3 regions of the Paenibacillus sp. FSL H8-0261 genome follow, and region 3 is predicted to be linked to each of the others. Evidence: predicted binding sites of a transcription regulator. Region 3 holds the regulator's gene; each other region holds the start of a gene.

Region 1 (3,373 bases), 1.4 Mb from region 3:
GACATTATTCTGTTAAGTGGAGGGATAAATAATGAAAAAAGTGTTACTAATAGGAACGCTAATGCTGACTGTCATCCTTAGCGCCTGCAGCAATAATAATTCAACTTCATCGGCTCCTGCCTCGGAAGAAGAAGTGCAGGAAACCGTGCAAAACTTCTACAATGAAATGTCTAAACTTGATGAATTAGGAAAATCATCTTTAGCGGAGTTCAACGAAGCTATTGCTGCTTATTCAGCAGGAGAACTTTCGGACAGGCAGTTGGAGAAGAAGATTAACGAATTCCAAAAGACCGCAACAGACCTATCCAATCAGGCTGAGAAAGTGAAAATTTCCTCTAGCTTGCCCGAAGACATTCGTAAACTGCTTGATGAGTCCAAAATTGCTTTTCAAAGTGCTTATTCTCTAAAAGAACAGGCCTCTCAAGGTGCTGATTCCGCAGAGGTCACTGCTGAGAAGTTCGAGGAATTGAATCAGAACGCTGACGTCGCGATGCTATACGGCATTTCCAAGCTTAATGAAGCAAGAGAAGCAACAGGACTCATCGATGCTGATGGTCAGTCCACCGCTGAATCAGAGAAAGTTCAAGAATAGATCGAAATTTAGACGCTGAACAGTTCAACTGTCAGCGTCTTTTTGATGCGATTTTGAGCTTGAGTAGAGGTAACACTGCCAATCCTATAAATAAGCCGGCTACGATTCCTTTTGTGAGGTCTGAGAGGGTGCTGCTTCGATATACGAGGGGGTATAGACACAGGAATAATACGGGAATTAGGATGAGCAGGGCATTGTTTTTTTTCAATTGGAAAGCTCCTCTCATTTAGATATTAATTATTATACAACTTTTAGATAAAAGAGGAGGATTTTAAAGTGGTATCTTTTTCCTGATTATTGATTATTCAGCGAAGGTGTGGATATAATACAAACATACGTTCGTGTGTGGCGGAATAAGTATAGAAATTAGGGAGGGGTTACCATGGGCAAAAAGCTGGAGAAAAACGGACTGTGGGAAAGCAGTCGCATGATGCTGCCGGAGCATAAGGTAAGAATTATTAGGGATGAACGGGAGACCCTGCGCCGCATTAAGCCTATTCTGGATGAGCAGAAGCTGGAGGAGATCGAATGTACACTGGCCTTATCGTTACGGAGTCATGTGCGCGTCACTGTTGTGCTGTTTGATCCTTTTGAGAATACGACAATTAGTGGTTTTGTGACTTCCATTCACACCCACTCGCGTGAGTTTAAGCTACAGTGGGCGGAGGAATGGAAGTGGATCAATGTAGATGATCTAGTGGAGGTTTACATCGTCTAATGCTGAGAACCGCTGACTTCACTTTTTTCATAAGCAATTAGGGTCACCGTTGGGTTGCCGGTCAGATGTGCAATGGAAGCTTCGGCATTTCGAATAATTTCGAGTGCTTCTTCCTGCTCGCTCAGGGCAGCAACTTTATAGCTATCACTATGAATGTCCATATGTGTTCCCACCTTTCGCTAATATTTTGCCCTTTTTTGTAGAAATGATCCAAGGTGAAGAAGCTATGAATAGGTGCTTTTCAGGGGAGATCTCGGGGATACCGGGGTCTTTTTTTTGCAGATGCAAGCAGGGGTATTAGTACAAGCGAATGGGGAAGCGGGATCATTGATTATACCAAGGGGTGATTCTATGCTGACTTTAGATCAAGTGAGGGACAAATCGGCAGCGAGGCTTGTTGGGCTTCATCCTGTTTTGGCAGCAGGGGCGAAGGCTTTGATTCAGCAAAGCTATGCCAGAGGAGTGCCCATCGTTATTACTCAGGGATTGCGGTCGATTGCTGAACAAAATGCCTTGTATGCGCAGGGGAGAAGTAAGCCTGGACCTATAGTTACCAACGCCAAGGGTGGAACCAGCTATCACAATTATGGCCTTGCGTTTGATTTTGCGCTTTTGCTGCCGGATGGAAATAGTATTTCCTGGGATATGAATCGTGATGGTGATAAAGATAAAATAGCGGACTGGCAAGAGGTTGTACAGGTGGGAAAACAGCTAGGGCTTGAGTGGGGAGGAGACTGGACGTCTTTTAAAGATTATTCACATCTGCAAATGGCCTTCGGCTTAACTACGACTCAACTTCGGGCAGGTAAACGTCCTACGACGGATCAGGTCAATGAAGCTTTAAAAAGAATTACTGGGGAGGATGACCAGGTGAACAAAGACGTTAAAGTAACGATAACCTTAAACGGTACTAAACTTACGGAGGGTGTTCTTGATACCGGCGTAACATATGTACCCGTGCGTGCTCTGGCTGAGGCGCTTGGAGCAAAGGTTACGTATGACGCAGCGAGCAAGACAGTGAATGTTGTAAAAGAGTAAAGCTATTCATGTATAGACAGTGCCACCCAAGGGGAAATTATCAGTGATAACTAACCATAAAGGGAGGCATAACACTGTGAACAAGCTGATAACAAGCCTTGCATGCGGTACTGTACTGTCAATGAGTATAATGGGAGCTAGTTACGCTAATCCAATCGGGTCAGCCGCTTTAGGCGGTATCCCGAACGCGAATACGGGCATGGATGGTACCGTGAATAACACTCGGATGATGAATACGGAAGGCAATCTAATGAACGGTACCACGGGAACGATGAATCAGCATGAGAGCATTATGAAAGATAAGATTCGCACAGGGGAAAATTATAGACCTAACACCAATAACTACAATGAAAATTACACCCGGGATAACTACAACAGAAATACGGTAACTCCACTATCCAACACTACAACGGATGGTAGATATCGGGCAACCAGTACAACTACAAATACTGGGACTACCAGCAGAGGATCTAACTGGGGCTGGCTCGGATTGTTTGGACTCTTGGGCCTTGTCGGAATGAGAAGCAGAAGTGACGAACGCAGATAATCGACATGCCTAATAACCCGTGTCGGCACACGCTGGAACGGGTTATTTTTAATGTGATAAAACTTTTTTTGAAAAAGGGATTGCGCGTTATCGATATTCATGATATTATATTTCTTGTCGCGTTATACGTAAACATCGTATGAAGCAACAACACATAATATGCCGGGGTGGCGGAACAGGCAGACGCACAGGACTTAAAATCCTGCGGTACGTGAGTACCGTACGGGTTCGACCCCCGTCCTCGGCATCACAGTGAAAACCTTGAGAAATCAAGGTTTTTTTGTTTTTCTTGATTATTTTCAAAAGGGAATTGTATTTAGAACAATTATTAAGCGCACAGGATTTACTCCTTTAATTATGGAGTTTTGTCATGAAAGGTACCCAATTTACTAGCAAGTTCCTCTTCCCCGGTTAAGACCTCGATCATGATGCCCGCCCCCAAGCGAAATCCATACTCCTCCTCTGAAAGTCGCTCTTT
Region 2 (3,373 bases), 1.5 Mb from region 3:
TGAATTTGTTCATCTTTAGATTGGAGGATATTTATTTTTTTGTCCTTTACATCAATTGTTAAGGTATCAATCTTTTGGGCAGGTATGATGTAATTTTTTTCCTCCATGGAAGTGGAGTCGGAGGAACATCCTGCTAATGATATCAATAGTGTCACCAATATGCCTATAGTAGTTAGTAATTTTTTTGCAGTACTTTTCATTATAAAATGCTCCTTTGTTAAATCATTTTTCTTTTAAATATAGCCAGTCCTACGAATGCCAATCTTAAGCTGCTATGCAGACAAGTTCCGATATGCAACAAAGCATTAGAGTTGAACATAATGATCTTGAAAAAGTCTACCCAAATATGTTGCAAGGGTTGGATTGGAATAAATACACAAAATGATAGTCACTAAAGTAGGATCTGTCAGCCAACCATACCAATATGACTGCATAGACAGCAATACATGTTTGATAATCCTTTGATACATGATTTAGTTCTTCATATTTGCCTTCCTCTCTGGTAATAAATTCATTTTGTATTTCGTTGCGTTTATCAGTCGCATATGTTTTAATCATCATAAACTTTTGTGTTACAAAAAGGTCAAGAGGGTAGATATGAACAACTATTTTACAATTAAGCAAGCAGCAGAGATCGTAGAGATGACCACTGAGACCTTGCGGCACTATGATCGTATTGGATTAGTCAAGCCATGCCATAAAGATGAATTGTCGGGATATCGATACTATTCCGAGCAGGAGCTCGTAAAGCTGCAAACCATTGAACTGCTCAAAGCAATGGATCTTACTTTAATGGATATTAAAGATATTTTGCAGCAGAATGATCTCTCTAAAGTAATTGCATTTCTAAAACAAGCAGAAAAAAGAGCAGACGATAAAATTGCTCGTCTGCAGTATGCAAAATCGAAAATTAAACGTGCCTATCTACATTATGAAAATAAGTTCCACGACGGTTATAGTCAAAGTGAAAATTACTTTGTCAGACACATAGAGGAAAGGGTAATTATGCTTTCGAATAAAATGGAAAGCCCCACACTTAAGAATTTATGGGACTATCACAGACATTTCTATCAACAAATTGAAACGTCTCTGCATTCACAATTTCTGTTTGAAGATATGGCAGGAATGTTCACGACTGAAGGAATAACACGATTATTTGCTGTTTGCTTGAAATATCCGTCTTTAGAGGGGCTGACTGTGCTACCAGAAGGGGACTATCTGTGTGCAATTTGTACCGAAGAGAATAAGAATGCTGTATTACAAAATTTACTTGAAAGGGCAAAGACGGAATACGATGTGTGTCCAGATTTTGTTCTTCATAACATTATTGTGACTGGAATATTGCAGTGGGATTATCAGATACAACTGTTCATTAAGAAGGAAAAGAAAAATGTTTGATTGAAAGTCGCTAATTTAGCGGCTTTTTTTGATTAAGGAATCACGTTTCTTGCTTAACAAACTAGAAATACTAAACAGCAACTCACCAAAATACAATAGTTGCTGTTTACTTCGTAGCTTTTTTATTGTAAATCATTAGAAAATACTAGCAAACGCATGTTCTGATATGTGCAGCTATGTTATACTGAGGGGACGAGGAACGACTGAACTTTTTCATTTGAACATTATCAAACGGTGAGTATTTCACCTTGTATCATATACATTTTCTCCGCTACGGAAGGAGTCTATCATTTATGTCGGTAACCTTTTTACTAGGCCGCTCTGGTAGTGGCAAGACAACAAAAATATGGGAGTCTATTTCTTCTTCATTAGAGAAGGAGCCTCTTGGCGCGCCGATCATTATTCTTGTACCTGAACAAGGTTCCTTTGGAGCAGAACGGGGGCTTTTGACCGTAGGGAATGTGAAGGGAAGCATTCGGGCGCAGACACTGAGCTTTTCTCGGCTTGCCTATCGAGTGAAACAGGAAACTGGAGGCAGCGCTAGTCTGCCGATCAGTGAAGAGGGTAAAAAGATGTTGATTTACAAAATCATCAGTCGCCGTAAAGAGGAACTGAAATTATTCGGTGCCTCTGCCGACAGACCGGGTTTTGTCGAACGGTTGAATCAACTGCATACGGAGATGAAGCGTTGCTGCTTGGCTTCCTCTGATTTAGAGGAGCAGTTATCCGCAATGCGAGGCGCTATTGCAAGAAGTCCTATTCTTGAAGGCAAGCTGGATGATTTACAGCTGGTATTCAGCGATTTAGAGAAGGAAATGTCACGCCTCTATATCGACGAAGAGGATCGTTTAGCGGAACTAGCTGAGCATATTCCTGATTCCTCTTACATTCGCGGGTCGGAGATTTGGGTAGATGGGTTCCACGGCTTTACCCCGCAGGAATTCGTAGTGCTTCGAGAATTGATGCAGCAAGCATCGAAGCTGACCGTGTCCCTTACACTTGATCGTTCGTATCCCTATGGAGATCAGTTGAATGAGCTTGAATTGTTTCACCCAACTGCGGTTACTTACATTAAACTGCGTGGAATAGCTGAAGAGCTGGGCATTGATGTGTGGGACGAGCTTCTGGAGCCAGCGGTTCTTCCGCGTTTTGAAGAAAGTCCTGTTCTTGCTCATCTCGAAAGGGGATATGACCGCCGAAAGGTCTGGATGGGTGCAGATGAACTGGCAAATGAAGCGATATCTATAGGCGCAGCAGTTTCTCATAGAGCAGAGGTTGAGGGAGCACTGCGTGAAATGATCAGACTGGCGCGAGATGAAGGTGCAAAATATGGTGAAATGGCCGTATTGATGCGTAATATTGGAGATTACGAGCAACTGATTAAACCGTTGTTCCAAGATTACGGAGTACCTTTTTTTCTGGACCAGAAGGTAAATGAGCTGCACCATCCATTGGTAGAGTTTGTACGCTCCGCATTGGATGTGGTGCGTCGACGCTGGCGCTTCGAGGATGTATTCCGCTGTGTAAAGACAGAGCTTTTGCTACCGCTGGACGGTAGTATTACGCGTGAGGATATGGACGCCTTAGAGAATTATGTGCTGGCTTGTGGGATTCAAGGGTATCGCTGGACGGATGGCCGTTCATGGAAAGGGATTCCTAGCTTGTCGCTGGAAGGCGGCAGACAGATGGATGAAGAACTGCTTGCTACAATGGAGCGATGCCGTGCTAGTATAACGGGACCTCTATTTGCTTTTGAGAAACGGATACAGAAGAGTAGAAGCGGCCTTGAACTATGTACCGCAGTGTACAAGCTGCTTAATGAGACGGATGTTGCCCGAAAGCTGGAGAAACTTAGTGTCGGTGCTATGGAGAAGGGGCAACCCGAGAAGGCTAGAGAACATAGTCAGCTGTGGGGTGCAGTGCTTGATCTGCTAGATCAGATCGTCGAGATGATGGGCAACGAGAGACTTGAATT
Region 3 (3,373 bases):
ACGAGTATAGCTTTGCTATTGCTTTTTTGCTTGTTTTCGGATTGCTGGTACCTATTGCTATTTTTTTATAAGGTTCATTAAGGGCGATCAAGTGAGATTGATTGGGCGGAATGAATGTTTTGGTGAATATAATATTAAAAGATGAGGTTGCGTTTAACAGCTTAGAAAGTTCAGAAGAAGTAGATAGTTTTTTTAATTCTATAATAACGGCACTTAGAATTAAGACTCCTCCTACAATGGCAAACATATACATTAAGAAAATCAGCATGTAATCACACCTCCAATGATCTCAGTAGAGCAAGATTTATTGCTTATTGAAAGATATGCCTGAATTCTCTCTACTAGTATCTGTTAAGAGCGAAAATCGTGGGAATTTAGGAAACGACTACTGATTAGAAAAGAGAAAGCACCCAGAGATCTGCCGATTTTGCAAGCTGAGTGCAAAATTGGGGCAACTGCTGGAGTGCTTTGTTGAGAGCTTTTTAAAATAAATATGTCAAGATCATAAGAAATTGAAGGCTGTGATTTGATCAGTATAAACAATTAGCTGTTTGTATTCGATCGGAGATTCATAGTGAGTATAGGGTCTTACAGAAACATCATTAAGGACTACAAAGTTATAGCTGAAATTTTTATCGGGATGTTCCGCACCTAAATAAGATATGTATTCATCTACAATGACATCATCCATTAGAGATTTTAAGTCAAAAACATCCTCTTTATTGGAGGTGGAAGGGGAGATGGTCCCTTGAATACTGCCGAATGAGGTGAGTAAATTTACTTTTTTTCCACCCACTTGATCGTTATTTAACAATAAGCCAGAGAGTTTAACAAGTGCATCGACTTTAAAATCGACGAGGGTTCTAATTTTTGAGTTGTTCAAAACGAGACACTTCCTTTCAATTTGAAATCCTGTTAACATTATTCGACATATAACCACATAATTCCTATTAGGTCATCAAAAATACATAAATACAAACACGACCCCTCCATTGAACCATGAGTGAGGCGTGTTTATCTATAGAGATAGATTTAATTCCTGATCGTTACTCGTGTTCCAATCGGTACAATCGCAGCTAGTGCTAACACATCTTCATTGTACATACGAATACAACCGTGGGATACTTCGTGCCCTATGGATGAGGGATCATTATTTCCATGTATCCCATAGTGAGGCTTAGATAGCCCCATCCAAAAGACCCCAAATGGACCACCTGGATCGGGTTGTTTGTTGATGATTGTGAATTCACCGAGTGGTGATTGAGTTAACATTTTACCGATTCCGACTGGGAAGCCCCTGATCACAATGTCGTTATCAAGAAGATAAAGCATACGCTGCGTCAGATCAACTATAATCCGGTAATTTGGCATTGTGCAACACTCCTTTCTAATTAAGATATGAGGAGGATGCCTAAACGGTTATTCATTAAAAATGGTCATTTTAGCCTATGAGAACAAATGTTCTGTAATTGATAAATGGAGTTTGATAACAATAAAAAAGCTATTCTGCATTTGCAGAACAGCTTTTTTAAAAAAATAAAAGAAAGTATATATTTTTACGATATACCCTATCCTTATACTTCTCGTAGAAACGGATACCGTCCTTTAGGACGGTATCCGTTTTCGCTAGGTAGGAGTGCAAACTTAGTGGATATCTCGAAATAATCCGATAACTCTGCCGAGAATGGTTACGCGATTAAGGCGAAGAGGCTCGTACGCCGGATTCTCCGGCTGAAGACGTATATGATCACGTTCTTTATAAAAAGTCTTAACGGTTGCTTCATCTTCTTCGGTCATAGCTACAACGATATCTCCGTTATCAGCCGTTTGTTGTTGACGAACAATAACATAGTCGCCATTCATAATCCCAGCTTCGACCATACTGTCACCTTGAACCGATAACATAAATACTTTGTTATCTCCAACATAGTGAGTTGGAAGCGGGAAGTAGTCTTCAATATTCTCAGTAGCAGTGATAGGAACCCCGGCGGTAACCTTACCTACGACAGGAATGCGAGCGACGGTTTGCGCGAAATGATGGACATTCTCGGAATCCTCTTGGCCAAGCAATTCTATCGCACGAGGCTTCGTTGGATCTCGACGGATAAGTCCCTTCTTCTCTAGCCGATCTAAATGACCGTGAACTGTGGAGCTGGAAGCAAGACCAACAGCTTCTCCAATCTCCCGGACGGAAGGAGGATAACCCTTGCTGCGGACTTCGCTACGTATAAATTCCAGGATCGCCAGCTGGCGACTTGAAATCTTTGACATTGGAATCAACCCCATATAGTAATGTTTGGGAAAATTATAACATAGAACTACCGTTCGCACAAACATAAGTTCTAACTATTATAAATATTAATTCGAAAGAGTTAATAAATGGTAGTCTTGTATTGATTGCGTTTCCTTCATCTAAACGATAAGAGTGATTCTTTATATGAAGAATATGGTAAATATTAACCTCTGAAAAAAAGAGAACAATTGTTCTAAAATAGTATTGAAGAAAACACATGTTCGTGTTATTATAATTTCAAAAGTAAGAACAAGTGTTTGGAGGATGATATTCATGTTAAAATACAGTACATACCGTAGCATCTACGATAAAGCCCCAGTGGTTGAATCTTTAGGACATAATCCTATTACCCGTTATTCAGCTCAGATTAAAGAGATTACAGAGTTTTTGCTTGAAGGCTTGATGCGTTTGTTCCGTAGAGATTTTGTTATTAAACTGACATTGATCATCGTGCTCGTACTATCAGGACTTACAGTAGTAGGTAATGTATTTGCAGGATCTACTACTTTAATGAAGGATGAGAAGCGCGTAGTGGTTGAACGTGGAGATACACTTTGGAGTATTGCTCTTGAGAATAAACCTTCTGATATGAAAACGGCTGTATATATAGAAGGAATTAAAAAATTCAATGGCATTAAAGGTAGTCAGATTAATGCTGGAGATATTCTCACTTTACCTATATATTAATATTCTAAGAACATAATAAGAAGACATGAAGAGCTTGCAGGGAGTAAACCTTGACAAGCTCTTTTTCTCATGGCAGAGTTAGAATTAATTTATAAGGGGAGGGAAAGTTTTGAATATTGATGAGTTGGTCGCGCGTATTAACGAATTGGCACGCAAACAGAAGAGCGTAGGCCTTAATCAAGAGGAAACGGCGGAACGCGCCAAGCTTCGTGAAATTTATTTGGGGAATATTCGCAATAACTTCCGAGCACAATTGAATACGATTGAATTGGTCGATAATGATGAGCATGAACAAGGTAACAAGGGGCGTAAGCATTAACACCCTGTTCCTTTTCATAGATATTACTGGATGACTAGGGGGAACGCATATGGCCCGTTCTTGGGAAAGAATGG

Evidence for each region. The regulator LexA, encoded in region 3, represses DNA repair genes until DNA is damaged. The targets are predictions, from matches to a motif close to CGAACATATGTTCG.
Region 1: a site for LexA is predicted at 921-934, ahead of MHI27_RS23260 (YolD-like family protein). Genes of this name have one in related genera too.
Region 2: a site for LexA is predicted at 1,548-1,561, ahead of addB (helicase-exonuclease AddAB subunit AddB). Genes of this name have one in related genera too.

The regions. Positions count from the first base shown of each region.
Region 1 covers NZ_CP150297.1:5,224,158-5,227,530, reverse strand. Annotated here, with positions in the region: gene MHI27_RS23265 (hypothetical protein) at 32-592, shown strand; gene MHI27_RS23260 (YolD-like family protein) at 975-1,310, shown strand; gene MHI27_RS23255 (hypothetical protein) at 1,307-1,471, opposite strand; gene MHI27_RS23250 (M15 family metallopeptidase) at 1,662-2,348, shown strand; gene MHI27_RS23245 (hypothetical protein) at 2,425-2,895, shown strand; tRNA gene MHI27_RS23240 (tRNA-Leu) at 3,057-3,142, shown strand.
Region 2 covers NZ_CP150297.1:5,354,845-5,358,217, reverse strand. Annotated here, with positions in the region: gene MHI27_RS23880 (DUF4097 family beta strand repeat-containing protein) at 1-200, opposite strand, end outside; gene MHI27_RS23875 (MerR family transcriptional regulator) at 598-1,398, shown strand; gene addB (helicase-exonuclease AddAB subunit AddB) at 1,692-3,373, shown strand, end outside.
Region 3 covers NZ_CP150297.1:3,853,106-3,856,478, reverse strand. Annotated here, with positions in the region: gene MHI27_RS17085 (hypothetical protein) at 1-268, opposite strand, end outside; gene MHI27_RS17080 (hypothetical protein) at 503-883, opposite strand; gene MHI27_RS17075 (L,D-transpeptidase) at 1,033-1,371, opposite strand; gene lexA (transcriptional repressor LexA) at 1,645-2,271, opposite strand; gene MHI27_RS17065 (LysM peptidoglycan-binding domain-containing protein) at 2,567-2,980, shown strand; gene MHI27_RS17060 (DUF896 domain-containing protein) at 3,090-3,299, shown strand; gene MHI27_RS17055 (hypothetical protein) at 3,349-3,373, shown strand, end outside.